2 regions of the Mesorhizobium sp. B2-5-11 genome follow, and region 2 is predicted to be linked to the other one. Evidence: riboswitches for the same ligand, from Rfam matches in the RefSeq annotation. Region 2 holds a riboswitch; the other holds the start of a gene.
What was found. A riboswitch is a leader RNA that binds a small molecule or an ion and turns the genes downstream of it on or off. The one in region 2 is predicted to bind cobalamin.
Positions count from the first base shown of each region.

Region 1: linked by a shared signal. The riboswitch ahead of FJ490_RS12035 (DUF1636 family protein) and the one ahead of bluB (5,6-dimethylbenzimidazole synthase) in region 2 are both predicted to bind cobalamin.

Region 1 is NZ_VFUK01000003.1:215,115-222,275, reverse strand. It holds gene FJ490_RS12060 (NADH-quinone oxidoreductase subunit D) at 1-517, opposite strand, end outside; gene FJ490_RS12055 (NADH-quinone oxidoreductase subunit C) at 517-1,119, opposite strand; gene FJ490_RS12050 (NADH-quinone oxidoreductase subunit B) at 1,124-1,705, opposite strand; gene FJ490_RS12045 (NADH-quinone oxidoreductase subunit A) at 1,696-2,061, opposite strand; gene FJ490_RS12040 (winged helix-turn-helix domain-containing protein) at 2,395-3,594, shown strand; cobalamin riboswitch at 3,624-3,828, shown strand; gene FJ490_RS12035 (DUF1636 family protein) at 3,866-4,312, shown strand; gene cobW (cobalamin biosynthesis protein CobW) at 4,315-5,367, shown strand; gene FJ490_RS12025 (cobaltochelatase subunit CobN) at 5,384-7,161, shown strand, end outside.
Region 2 is NZ_VFUK01000001.1:296,429-303,589, reverse strand. It holds gene FJ490_RS01465 (pirin family protein) at 1-499, opposite strand, end outside; gene FJ490_RS01460 (DUF2277 domain-containing protein) at 540-806, opposite strand; gene FJ490_RS01455 (exodeoxyribonuclease VII small subunit) at 903-1,154, opposite strand; gene FJ490_RS01450 (histone deacetylase family protein) at 1,158-2,084, opposite strand; cobalamin riboswitch at 2,206-2,386, shown strand; gene bluB (5,6-dimethylbenzimidazole synthase) at 2,435-3,187, shown strand; gene FJ490_RS01440 (TetR/AcrR family transcriptional regulator) at 3,229-3,834, opposite strand; gene FJ490_RS01435 (MFS transporter) at 3,955-5,178, shown strand; gene ribB (3,4-dihydroxy-2-butanone-4-phosphate synthase) at 5,229-6,329, opposite strand; gene aroC (chorismate synthase) at 6,455-7,161, opposite strand, start outside.

The DNA.
Region 1 (7,161 bases), on a different contig from region 2:
TGTCCTCGAGCAGCTTCTGCGGCAGGTCCTGGTGAACGCCGCCCGGACGGAAATAGGCGGCATGCATGCGCGAACCCGAGGCGCGCTCATAGAACACCATCAGCTTTTCGCGCTCGACGAAGCCCCACAGAGGCGGCGTCAGCGCGCCGACGTCCAGCGCCTGCGTCGTCACATTGAGGATGTGCGACATGATGCGGCCGATCTCGCAGTAGAGCACGCGGATCAGCTGACCGCGCTTCGGCACCTCGATGCCGAGCAGGCGCTCGGCGGCCAGTGCGAAGGCATGCTCCTGGTTCATCGGCGCGCAATAGTCGAGCCGGTCGAGATAAGGCACTGCCTGCAGGTAGGTTTTGTGCTCGATCAGCTTTTCGGTGCCGCGATGCAAGAGCCCGATATGCGGATCGACACGATCGACCACTTCGCCGTCCAACTCCAGAACCAATCTCAAAACACCATGCGCGGCAGGGTGTTGCGGTCCGAAGTTGATGTTAAAATTGCGGACGGAGGTTTCAGCCATTACTGCTTTGCCTTCTCATCCCCTGGCAGCACGTAATCGGTGCCTTCCCATGGGGACAGAAAATCGAAATTGCGGAATTCCTGCTTCAGTTCCACCGGCTCGTAGATGACGCGCTTGGCTTCGTCGTCGTAACGCACCTCGACGAAGCCGGTCAGCGGGAAATCCTTGCGCAGCGGGTGACCGTCGAAACCGTAATCGGTGAGAATGCGCCGCAGATCGGGGTGACCCGAAAACAGCACGCCATAGAGATCGTAGGTCTCGCGCTCGAACCAGTCGGCGCCGGGATAGACGCCGGTGATCGACGGCACCATCGTCTCCTCGTCGGCCTGCACCTTGATGCGGATACGCACGTTCTGCTTCGGCGACAACAGGTGATAGACGACGTCGAAGCGCTTGGCCCGCGACGGATAATCGGCGCCGCAGACATCGATGACCGAGATGAATTGGCAGCGCGGATCGTCACGCAGGAAAGTCACCACTTCGATCAGATCGCGCGGTTCGACATGGATGGTGAGTTCGCCATAGGCGAACACTGCTTCATTGACGCGGCCAATCAATTTTTCGCCGAGATAGGTCGACAGTTCGCTCAGGGATGCGGCCATGGATTTACCGTTCGATCGTGCCGGTGCGGCGGATCTTCTTCTGCAGCAGAAGAATGCCATAGAGCAGCGCTTCGGCGCTCGGCGGACAGCCGGGCACATAGATGTCGACCGGCACGATGCGGTCGCAGCCGCGCACCACCGAATAGGAATAGTGGTAATAGCCGCCGCCATTGGCGCAGGAGCCCATCGAGATGACGTAGCGCGGCTCCGGCATCTGGTCGTACACCTTGCGCAGCGCCGGGGCCATCTTGTTGGTCAGCGTGCCGGCAACGATCATGATGTCGGACTGGCGCGGAGACGCGCGAGGAGCAACACCGAACCGCTCCGAATCGTAACGCGGCATCGAGGTGTGGATCATCTCGACGGCGCAGCAGGCGAGGCCGAAGGTCATGAACATCAGCGAGCCGCTGCGCGCCCAGGTGATCAGCGCCTCGGTCGAGGTGACGAGAAAGCCCTTGTCGGCGAGTTCGTTGTTGATTTCGAGGAAGAACGGATCATCGGACCCAACCGGCCTGCCGGTATTGGGATCGATCAGACCCTTGGGCTTCGGCGCGACGAGCGTGCCGGAACTGTCGCTCAATCCCATTCGAGCGCTCCTTTTTTCCATTCATAGGCAAAGCCGATGGTCAGCACCGCCAAAAACACCATCATCGACCAGAAACCGAGCATGCCGATTTTCGAGAACGACACCGCCCACGGAAACAGGAAGGCCACTTCCAGGTCGAAGATGATGAACAGGATCGACACCAGGTAGAAGCGGATGTCGAACTTCATACGGGCGTCATCGAACGAGTTGAACCCGCATTCGTAGGCGGAAAGCTTTTCCGGGTCGGGATTGCGGTAGGCCACCAGGAACGGCGCCACGATAAGCGCGACGCCGACAGCCGCCGCCACTGCGATAAACAGGACGATGGGCAGGTACGAACTGAGAAGTGCGTTCATGCTGCGGCTTTCCGTTGGCGCCAATCCATTTTGATTACAGCACCAGACCCCATTTCGGAAGCGTGACAGTTTAACCGCTGAACCGTTTTAAGGGGCCTTTGCTGCAACGCGGCGAGGGTTAGCGCAGCGCTTCCGGCGAAGCAAGTCAAACCTTGTTCAAAACACTGGCCTGGACGGCATAAGGGAAGAAACTGGTCCGATCCGCTCCTGTCTGATTTCCTTCGCTTTTTACTCCACTTTTCTCTCCTGACAGAGTTGCCGCCAAAACCCTGCTAGCATGGCCGGAATCAACTGTCCGAACGACGCTCAACAAGCCATCAGAGTCGCATCCGAATGAAGGAAAAGATCTCGCTTGCCACGGCCCGGCGCATCGCGCTCGCCGCCCAAGGGTTCACTGATCCCCGCCCCGCCGGCACGCCCGACCGACGCCACTTCGCCCGCGTGCTCTCGCGCACCGGCCTGCTGCAGATCGATTCCGTCAGCGCGGTGGTGCGCGCTCACTACATGCCGCTCTACTCGCGCCTTGGCCCCTACCCGTTCGCCTTGCTCGACAACGCCGCCGTCACGCGCAAGCGCACGGTTTTCGAATACTGGGCGCACGAGGCTTCCTTCCTGCCGGTCGAGACCTATCCCCTGATGCGTTGGCGCATGCAGCGCGCCGAGCGTGGCGATGAAATGTATCTGGGTCTCGCCAAATGGGGCCGCGAGCACGCCGCCTATATCGAAGAGATCTACCGCGAGGTCGCGGAGCGCGGCCCGATCGCCGCCTCCGCGCTCGAAGGCCAGAAAGGGTCCGGCGGCTGGTGGGGCTGGAGCCACGCCAAGCATGCCTTCGAATGGCTGTTCTGGGCAGGACGCATCACCACCGCGCACCGCCGTGGCTTCGAACGCTTCTACGATCTGCCCGAGCGCGTGCTGCCGCAGGCGATCCTCGATCTGCCGGTGCCGTCAGCCGAGGACGCGCATCGGGAATTGCTGCGGATATCCGCCCGCGCTCATGGCGTCGCGACAGCAAGCGACCTGCGCGACTATTTCCGCCTGTCGCCGGCCGACATGAAGGGCCGGCTGGAGGAGCTGGTTGAAACAGGCGAGCTGGTGCCGGTGCGTGTCGAGGGCTGGAACAAACCGGCTTACCTCCATAAGGAGGCTCGTATTCCACGAAAAATCGAGGCCCGCGCCTTGCTGGCGCCGTTCGATCCGGTCGTTTTCGAGCGCTCGCGCACGGAGCGGCTGTTCGATTTCCACTACCGCATAGAAATCTACACCCCTGCCGAAAAACGGCAATACGGCTATTACGTCCTGCCGTTCCTGCTCGGCGACAGGATCGTGGCGCGCGTCGACCTCAAGGCCGACCGGCCGGCCAGCGTGCTACGCGTCCACGCGGCCTATGCCGAGCCCGGCGCGCCGCCTGAAACCGCCGCGCAACTCTTCCAGGAATTGACGCAGATGCAGGGCTGGCTCGGCCTCGAACGGATCGAGGTTACGCCCGCCGGCGACCTTGGGCAGCCGCTCGCCGACATTGCCGTGTCGTAGACGCGCGTTGACACCGCCGCCTGCAAGAGCCTAAATCCATTCCAGACGGTCTCCTCTCGGCAAAGGGAGGAGCCAAGAGGGAATGCGGTGCGAAATTTCGATTTCAAATCCGCGGCTGTCCCCGCAACTGTAAGCGACGAGCCAAGGCCGAAAACCACTGGGACGGTCCCGGGAAGGCGGCACGAAGGCGATGACCCGCGAGCCAGGAGACCTGCCGTCTGAGACATAAGAATCCGATCGCCCGGCGGGTTTTCCGGGCAAGGAGCCCAATTTGGAACGCGACAGCAGTTTCCCGGCTGAAACAGCGGACATTTTGTCTGGCGATAGCGACTTGTCTGGCGATAGCGACGCCTTGGCCGGCGTCACTGTCATCATCTGCGCTTCCTGCCGCGACGAGACCGGTTCCGATGCCCATCCCCGCGCCGGCGAAGTTTTGGCTCAAGATACGCGCCAAGCCGCAACGGCCGACAATGTCCGTGTCCGCACCGTCGAATGCCTCGGCAACTGCAAGCGCCGTCTCAGTGCCGCGATTCTTCGCGACGGCTGCTGGAGTTATGTCTTCGGCGACCTGAACATCGCCAGCGGCGCCGATCTCGTCACCGGCGCGAAACTCTTCGCCGCTTCGACCAACGGCCTCATTCCGTGGCGTGGTCGCCCGGATTCCCTCAAGCGCGGCCTCGTCGCCCGCATTCCTCCCCTCGACATGCTGAAGGACTGATCATGACCGCCGCAGTTTCCGCCGCCACTCTCTCCCGCGTCCCCTGTACCGTGGTCACCGGCTTCCTGGGTGCCGGCAAGACCACGCTGGTCCGCCATCTCCTGGAGAACGCGGGCGGCAAGCGGATCGCCATCATCGTCAACGAATTCGGCGACATCGGAATCGACGGCGAGATCCTCAAGGGCTGCGGCATCGACACCTGCCCGGAGGAAAACATCGTCGAACTGGCCAATGGCTGCATCTGCTGCACCGTCGCCGACGATTTCGTCCCGGCGCTCGACCAGATCCTGTCGCTGACGCCGAAGGTCGACCACATCCTGATCGAGACCTCAGGCTTGGCTCTGCCCAAGCCGCTGGTCCAGGCCTTCCAGTGGCCGACAGTGAAGAGCCGGGTGACAGTCGACGGCGTAATCGCCGTGGTCGACGGTCCGGCATTGGCCGAGGGGCGCGTCGCCAACGACATGGACGCCCTGCAGGCGCAACGCGCGCAGGACCAGACACTGGACCACGACGACCCCGTCGAGGAGGTGTTCGAGGACCAGATCGCCTGCGCCGACCTCATCATCCTGTCGAAGAGCGACCTGATGGATGCCGCAGGTTCGGCTCGCGCCAACGCCATCATTGGCGAACACTCCGCCCGCGCCGTGAAGGTCGTGCCGACGGCTCATGGCAAGGTCGATCCGTCCGTGCTGCTCGGGCTAGGCCTCGCCGTCGAGGACGACATCGAGAACCGCAAGTCCCATCATGACGGCGCCTTCGACCACGAGCACGACGACTTCGATACGTTCATCGTCGACATCCCCTCGATCGCCAACCCGGACGACCTGGCAAAGCGCGTCGCGACCGCCGCCGAACAGGAGAACGTGCTGCGGGTGAAAGGCTTCGTCGAGGTCGGCGGCAAGCCGATGCGGCTGTTGCTGCAGGCGGTCGGTCCGCGCGTCAATCATTATTATGACCGCGCCTGGACGGCTGACGACGACCGCCGCTCGCGCCTGGTCGTCATCGGCCTCAAGGGGCTGAACCGCCCGGCGATCGAGCATATCCTCGCCGGCTGAGGCAACACCGACCGCGATGCACATCCTCACCACCACATCCGCCTCGCTCGACGATCTCGCCGAGCCGGTCGATCTGCGGCAGACGCCGGCGGAAATGGTGGCGCTGTCCTTCACGGACAGCGACCTGGCCGGACTGGCAGCGGCCTGGAAAGGCGACGCCGATCGGCTGCCCACGATGCGGCTGGCCGCGCTGCGCGACCTGCGCCACCCCATGTCCGTCGACCTCTGGATCGACAGCGTCGCCCGTCACGCCAAAGTCATTCTGGTGCGTATTCTCGGCGGTTACGAGTGGTGGCGCTACGGCTGCGACCAGTTGGCCGTGGTTGCCCGTGAGCGTGGCATAAAGCTGGCACTACTTCCCGGTGAAAGCCACGACGAGGATATCAGGCTGATCGAAGCCTCGACGCTGCCGCGCGAGGAACTGGACGGGCTGCTCAATTATTTCCGCCAGGGCGGCCCGGCCAATATGAGCGCGCTGGTGCGCAGGCTGGCGCGGTTGGCGGGGTCTGATGGCGAGATTGCCGAGCCGGTAAGCGTGCCGAAAGCCGGGTTTTATGAGCCGGGGCGCGGAGTCGTGGAGAAGCCGGACTTATCGAATGTTGACGATCCTTCACACCCCCCTCTGTCCGGCAGGACATCTCCTCCGCAAGGGGGGAGATCGGCTGTCATCAAGGCCGGCTCCTCTTCTGTCCCCTTGGACAGGGATTTATCTCGACCATCCGCGATAGGCGAAATCGTCGATGAAAGAGCAATCTCCCCCCTTGCGGGGGAGATGTCCGGTAGGACAGAGGGGGGTGTGACGGAACTCGACGCCGGCAACGTCAACCCACCCGTGATTCCCATCCTCTTCTACCGCTCGATGCTGCTCGCCGCCGATGTCGCGCCCATCGACGCGCTTTTCGAGGCGCTACGGCAGCGCGGCATGCTGCCGGTGCCGATCTTTGTCTCCAGCCTGAAAGACCCGGAATCTCTGGCTTTTGTTGAAACCGCGATTGCCCAGCCCAAGCCCGCCGCCATCATCACCGCGACCGCTTTCGCGTCCGGCGCCGAACCCGGCGTCGAAACCCTGTTCGACCGCGCCGGCGTTCCCGTCTTCCAGGTCATCGTCGCCACCACCCGCCGCGACGTATGGGAGAAGAACCAGCGCGGGCTGGCCCCCGCCGACCTCGCCATGCATGTCGTTCTGCCCGAACTGGACGGCCGCATCCTCGCCGGCGCCGTTTCGTTCAAGGGCGAAAGCGAGACCGACCCGGCGCTCGGCCACCGCGCCTTTGCCAACCGGCCGGAGCCCGATCGCGTCGAACAGGTGGCGGACCGGGTCGCGGCCTTCATCAGGCTTCGGGAAACGCCGCGCGCCGAGCGCAAGGTCGCCATTCTGATCCCCGATTACCCGAGCGCTCCCGGCCGCACCGGCTATGCGGTCGGGTTGGATGTGCCATCCAGCGTGCTGGCGATGCTGCACGACCTCCAGGAACAGGGCTATGTAGTTGAGGGAATTCCCCAAACGTCGCGTGCGTTGCTGGATGCGCTGGAGCGCAGCAAGGCTGGGTTGGAGTTGGATGAGTACCTTGCCTTCTCAACGGAATTGCCGGGCGCAGCAATTGCTGCCGTAGAAGCAGCTTGGGGCAAAGCCGAAGGCGAGACAGGTTTGCGCGAGGCACCCCCCTCTGTCCTGCCGGACATCTCCCCCGCAAGGGGGGAGATTACGCCGTCATCTCTGTCTTCGCCAATCTCCAACGTTGCAAGAGTAGCTCCAGCGTCTAAACTGCCAATCTCCCCCCTTGCGGGGGAGAT
Region 2 (7,161 bases):
CTTCCGCGTCGATGTCGGGAAGCCGCGCGACAGCGGTGTTCTCGAACACCGGCGCCACTTCCTCCTTGCCGTCCGGCAGCGCCAGCCATGTCTGCAGGCCCGAGACCGACATCGGCGCGCCGCGCAGTTCTTCCGGCGTGCGCTCCGAATGGACGATGCCGCGGCCGGCGGTCATCAGGTTCACGTCACCCGGCTCGATCACCATTTCGGTGCCGAGCGAATCGCGATGCCTGATCCTGCCATCGAACAGGTAGGTGACCGTCGACAGACCGATATGCGGATGCGGCCGGACGTCGAGCGCCTGACCGGCGTGCAGGATGGCAGGCCCCATGCGGTCGAAGAAGATGAAGGGACCGACCAGCCGCCTTTTGGCGGTCGGCAAGGCACGGCGAACCTGAAAACCGCCAATATCCTTGGCGTTCGGAATGACCATCAATTCGATCTGGTCGCTGGCAAAGGCGTCGCCTATTTCGGGGTCCTTCCCGGGGAAGAAGCTCATGAACTCTCCTTGTCAGCGGCCGATGGCTGCTTTGGGCAGATCAGGCAAAGCGGATCGCCGCCTTCGCCCGCAGCTTGGCCGCAACCTCCTCGCGATTGCGCGGATGCTGGTTGGTTTCAAGCGAATCGAGAAGCTCGCGCGCCGACGCCGCGATGGCCTCGACGGCATGGTCGAAGGCGTGCTGGTTCTGCTTCGAGGGCCGCGTCGTTCCGCTCAGCTTGCGGACGAACTGAAGGGCTGCATCGCGCACCTCGTCATCGGTTGCCGGCGGATCAAAATTGAACAGGGTCTTGATGTTTCTGCACATCGCTTCCGTATCTCCTCTTGTCCTGGAGCCGTTTCAATCGGGATGCGTTCTATCCTCAATCATGATCGTGTCAAAAACCGGTAACGGCTGCGTGCCTCAATCCGCGTCCAGCGGCTCCGTCCCGACCGGCTTGCCGTCGCGGGACAGCCTGATCTTCTCCACCTTGTCCTCGGCTGCCTTGAGCAAGCGGTCGCAATGCACCTTCAGCGCCTCGCCGCGCTCGTAGATCCTGATCGACTGGTCGAGCGGCACATCGCCACGCTCCAGATCATCGACGATCTTCTCCAGCGCGTCGAGAGCCTGTTCGAAGCTCATCGCCTTGACGTCTTCGTTGGTTTCACCAGCCATCATTCATCCTTTCATCAGTCGCCCGACATGGGCGGCAACCGAAAATGCCAATCCTTGCAGATCGTAGCCGCCCTCGAGCAGGCTGACGAGCCGGTTGCCGCTGTGGCGCGCCGCGCGCTGCATGAGCTGGCCGGTCGCCCAGTCGAAATCATCCTCGGTCAGGTTGATCTCGGCCAGCGGGTCGCGATGATGCGCGTCGAAGCCGGCCGAAATGATGATCAGGTCGGGTGCAAAATTGTCGAGCGAGGGCAGCACGCGCGACAGGAAGGCATCGCGGAACGCCTCGCTGCCGGTTTGCGGCGCAAGCGGCGCGTTAACGATGTTGCCGGCGCCGGTTTCGTTCTTTGCTCCGGTGCCGGGGTAGAGCGGCATCTGGTGGGTCGAACAGTAAAGCACGGACGGATCGTCCCAGAAAATATCCTGCGTGCCGTTGCCGTGATGCACGTCCCAATCGACGATGGCGACACGTTCGATATCGTGTTTGCGCTGTGCATAACGTGCGGCGATGGCCGCCGTGTTGAACAGGCAGAAGCCCATCGCCGTCGCTTTCTCCGCATGATGGCCGGGCGGCCGGGCGGCGACGAAAACGTTGTCTGCCCTGCCGGCAAAGACGTCGTCGACGGCGGCGTTGGCGGCGCCGATCGCGGTGATCGCCGCTTGCCAGCTCTTCGGGCTGGCCGTTGTGTCGGCATCGATGCGGGCGATGCCCGTCTCGGGAATGGCGGCGCGTACCCGCTCGACGAAATCCTCGGGATGCGCATAGAGAATGGTGGCCTCGTCGCCTTGTGGCGCCTCGAGGCGGTCGAGCGCGGCAAAAGCCTCCTCGTCAAGCACACGCTCGATGGCGCGCAAGCGGTCCGGCCGCTCCGGATGGCCGGGCGGCGTGATGTGCTCAAGGAAGATCGGATGGGTGTAGAGACGAGTGGCCATGCCCCCTATCTAGTGCCCCGGCGCGGCGATGGCCATGCGTTGCGGCCTGATGGCTGGGGAAAATCGCGCCTGCGTCCATTCGCGTCGCCGCGGGGATTGGCGGCGCAGGGGCTTCGTCGTAAAGTCCCGGCCACTGCCTGGTGCCCGCCACGAGCGGGAGAATCGGGAACACGGTTTGATACCGTGGCGTGCCCAACGCTGTAAGGGGGACCGCGCCGGTAAATGCCACTGTCGATGACGGGAAGGCGCCGGATGCGGGTTGATCCCGAGCCAGAAGACCGGCCTGGCAGGCATCGTCATCCGCATGGTCAGGCGGACGGCAGTTGATTGCAATCGCAAGGGGACAAGCGATGCCGGACAATATGACCATCCCCGTGGGTGACGGATTCGACCAGATGGCGCGCGATGCGGTCTACCGCGCCATGTTCACGCGGCGCGATGTTCGCAGCCATTTTACATCAGAGGCCGTCGACGACGAGGTCTTGGCGCGGCTGCTGCTTGCCGCCCATCACGCGCCATCGGTCGGCTTCATGCAGCCATGGAATTTCATCGTCATTCGTGGCACCGAACGACGGGAACAGGTGCGCGACCTGTTCCTCGCGGCGCGCGAGCAGGAATTGCCGGCGATCGAGGAAGAGCGGCGGGCGCTCTACCGCAAGCTCAAGCTGGAAGGCATCTGCGAAAGCGCGCTCAATATCTGTATCACCTGCGACCGCCGACGCTCACAGGGTTCGCCGCTGGGACGCTGGCACAATCCCGAGATGGATCTCTACAGCACGGTCTGCGCGGTGCAGAATTTCTGGCTGGCGGCGCGCGCCGAAGGCGTCGGCGTTGGCTGGGTCAGCATTATCGAGGCGCAGGCGTTGAAAGGCCTTCTGTCGATTCCCGAGCATGTGACGCCGGTGGCCTATCTCTGTGTCGGCCGTGTCTCGGAGTTCGCGCCGAAACCGGACCTCGAAACACATGGCTGGGGGCGGCGGCTGCCGCTGCCCGAGCTGATCATGAGCGAGACGTTTTGCGGACAGGGCGAAGTTCCGCTCAAATCAACGATCGCACGCCTCAAGGCGGCAACATGCGAAAAGTCTGACAAACCCTTGATTTGACGATACGGCATGCGCAGCGCGCTGCCGGCGGCCTGCCGTCGTCAGGCGGCTCCGGCATCCTTCCTCAACAATCCTTCGAGCAGTTGCTTGAATGCCGCCACCACGGTCTTCGACGTCGCTTCCGGGTCGTTCGAATTGGCGATCCGCTGCGCCGCCTGGCTGCTCGCCCCGTTGATCAGCCGTGCCGCGGTCTCGGGGTCTACGCCCGGGACAACCACCCCGTCGCCCTGCAGCGTCGTCAGGTGATCGGTCATCGACGCGACGCAGGCATTGGCGTTCGGCCATTGCGCGGGATCCCCCAGCACGGCCGGACCGTCCCGAAACATGATGCGCTGGATTTCCGGCTCCAGCGCCATTTCGATGTAGCTCGTGCATTCGTCGACGAAGCTTTGCCAGCGGGTCGGTGCTTTCGCTGCAACCTCATTCACCCGTGCCGCCATCTCGGCGTCTATCTCGGCGATAACCGCCTGCAAAAGCCCCTTCTTGTCCCCGAAATGATGATAGAGCGCACCGCGCGTCAGCCCTGCCGATGCGGTGAAATCATCCATCGATGCCTCGGCATAACCGATCGTTCCGAACGCATGCCGGGCCGCGGCAATCAATTTGGCGCGCGTTTCGGCGATCATTTCCCTGCGGGGCTTGTGCATCTCTTCTGGCCTTATCTACATACGTCACGTATGCCAATTGACATACGCGACGTATGATCTATTTAGTATTCATACGCATCGTATGTAATTTCCGAATCGCCTTTTGTCGAGGAACGGACCATGCAGAACCCCTATTCCGAGATCTTTCGAGCCCCTGGCGCCAAGGGCTTTGCCGCTGCAGGCTTCATGGCGCGCCTGCCGATCGCCATGGCGCCGATCGGCATCGTGGCGATGCTGTCGCAGACGCGTGGCGAATACTGGCTGGCGGGTGCCGTCTCGGCGACATTCGCGCTGGCCAACGCTTTCCTGGCGCCGCAGATCTCCAGGCTGGTCGACCGCCTCGGCCAGACATGGATCGTCGTGCCCACCACCATCATCTCCGTGCTGGCATTCCTGCTGCTGATTGCGTCGGCCAACCAGGATTGGCCGGTATGGACAATGTTCGTGTCGGCGCTGCTGGCAGCGGCCATGCCCAGCATGCCGGCAATGGTGCGCGCGCGCTGGACCGAGCTTTTTCGCGGCCGGCCGGAGATGAACACCGCCTTCGCCTTCGAATCGGCGGCCGACGAACTGGTCTATATCGCCGGCGCGTCGCTGTCGGTGGGCCTCAGTGCGGCGCTGTTTCCGGAAGCAGGCATGCTGGCGAGCACGTTGTTTCTCGCTTTGGGCTCGATAGCATTCATCCTGCAGCGATCGACGGAGCCGAAAGTGCGGCCGGTGGACCATGGTTCGACTGGCTCGGCAATCCGCCTGCGGCCGGTACAGATCATCACCTTCGCCCTGATCTTCATCGGCGCGACCTTCGCGACGACGGAAGTGAGCACGGTGGCGATCACCAAGGAGTTCGGCCAAGCCGGTGCCGCAAGCCTGGTGATCGGCGTCTATGCGCTGGGATCGTTCGTGTTGGGCATCGTGGTCGGCGCGCTCAACCTCAAGACGCCGCTACAGCGCCAGCTGACCGTCGCGGTCGCCATCATCGCAGTCAGCACGATTTTGCCGCTCACTGCCGACAGCGTGCCGATTTTGGCGCTGACCGTCTTCATCAGCGGCGTGGCGATCTCGCCGACTTTCATCACGGCATTCGGCCTGATCGAACGGCATGTGCCGGAAGCGATGCTGACCGAGGGCATTACCTGGGTGACAACGGGAATCGGCATCGGCATGGCGCTGGGCTCTTTCGCCGCCGGCGCGGTGGTGGATGCGTTCGGCGCCCAGAACGGGTTCTGGGTCTCGGTGGTCGCGGGCGGCATCGCGCTGGTCACGGTGCTGCTCGGCCAGCGCAGTCTTGCCACTCACAAATGCGAGTTGGATGGGTGTGAAGCGGCCGTCGCTGCCGCGGAATGAACCATGACGCGTCCGGTTCAGCGGATCGGACGCTATTGCCGCCGTCGAATCTAGAGAATCTCGGTCTTGGCGATGTGGATGCCAAAACCTTCGAGGCCGACATAGTGGCGCTCGCGCGAGGCGATCAAATTGATCGAGGAAATGCCGAGATCCTTCAGGATCTGAGCACCGAGCCCGATCTCGCGCCATTCATTCTCGCGGCGGCGCGCCTCTTCGTGGTCCTCCCCGTCGCCGCTCGCCGGCCGGTTGCGCTCCTGGTGGGCGACACCGACCGAGCCCTCGCGCAGATAGACGATGACGCCGCGCTTGCGCTCGCCCATCGCCTTCATGATGGCGTCCAGCCGGTGGCTGGTGCCGAAGACGTCGGTCACCACGTCCTCGGAGTGCAGACGCACAGGCACCTCTTCCCCATCGCGGATGTCGCCGAAGACGACGGCGACATGATGCATGGAATCCCAGGGCAGCGTGTAGGTGAAGACTTGCGCCTTGCCGCCGAGCGTGTCGATCTCGGAGCATGCCACGCGTTCGACCAGTGTTTCCTTGCGTTGCCGATAGGCGATGAGGTCGGCGACCGAGACCTGCTTGAGGCCGTGCTCCTCGGCAAAAGCCGCGACCTGCGGGCCGCGCTTGACGGTGCCGTCATCATTGACCAGTTCCGAGATCACGCCGATCGGCGGCAGGCCGGCGAGCTTGCACAGATCGACGGCCGCCTCGGTATGGCCCGAACGCATAAGCACGCCGCCTTCGCGCGCGATGAGCGGGAAGATGTGGCCGGGGCGGACGAAATCGGAGGCGCCGACATTGCCGTTGGCGAGATTGCGCACGGTCAGCGTGCGGTCGTCAGCTGAAATGCCAGTCGTGGTGCCGTGCTTGAAATCGACGCTAACCGTGAAGGCGGTGGTGTGCGCCGAATCATTGTCGGCGACCATCGGCGCAAGGTTGAGGCGCTTGGCCTCCTCGCGCGGCATCGGCGTGCAGACGATGCCCGAAGTGTTGCGCACGATGAAGGCCATCTTTTCCGGCGTGCAATGGACGGCGGCGACGATCAGGTCGCCCTCGTTCTCGCGCCCGTCATCATCCATGACGACGACGATCTCGCCCCGCTCGAAGGCCCGGATTGCTTCGACGATCTTCTTCTGGTCGTAAGACATGGAAATGCTCGCTTCGCTCGCAAGGGAGTAGGGGAATAGCGCAGTAAGGGAGTAAGGGAGTAAGGGAAAGGAAAAATTGCTCGTCTCGCGGGCAGCTTAACAGACTGCCCTACTGCCCTACTGCCCTACTGCCTTACTGCCCTACTGCCTTCCTTGCCTGTCTGTCCTCGGTGCCGCAGATAATGGTCGGCGATTGCGCAGGCAACCATCGCCTCGCCGATCGGTACGGCGCGAATGCCCACACACGGATCATGGCGACCCTTGGTCATCACTTCGACGTCGTTGCCGTCCTTGTCGATCGACTTCCGGGGCGTCAGGATTGAAGACGTCGGCTTGACGGCGAAGCGGGCGATGATCGCCTGGCCGGTCGAGATGCCGCCAAGGATGCCGCCGGCATTGTTGGACAGGAACACCGGCTGGCCGTCATTGCCGATGCGCATCTCGTCGGCATTCTGTTCGCCGGTGATGCGGGCGGCCTCGAAGCCGTTGCCGATCTCGACGCCCTTGACGGCGTTGATCGACATCAGGCCTGACGCGATATCCTGGTCGAGCTTTGCGTAGATCGGCGCGCCGAGGCCGGCCGGAACGCCGTCGGCGACGATCTCGATCACGGCGCCGACGGAGGAACCCGCCTTGCGGATGCCGTCGAGATAGCTCGTGAAAACGGGAACGGACGCCGGATCCGGCGTGAAGAACGGATTGTCCGCGTCGCCAATGAAATTCCAGTTCCAGTTGGCGCGGTCGATCGACTTCTCGCCCATCGATACCAGTGCACCGCGCACCACCATGCCCGGCACGACCTTGCGGGCGAGGGCTCCGGCGGCGACCCGAG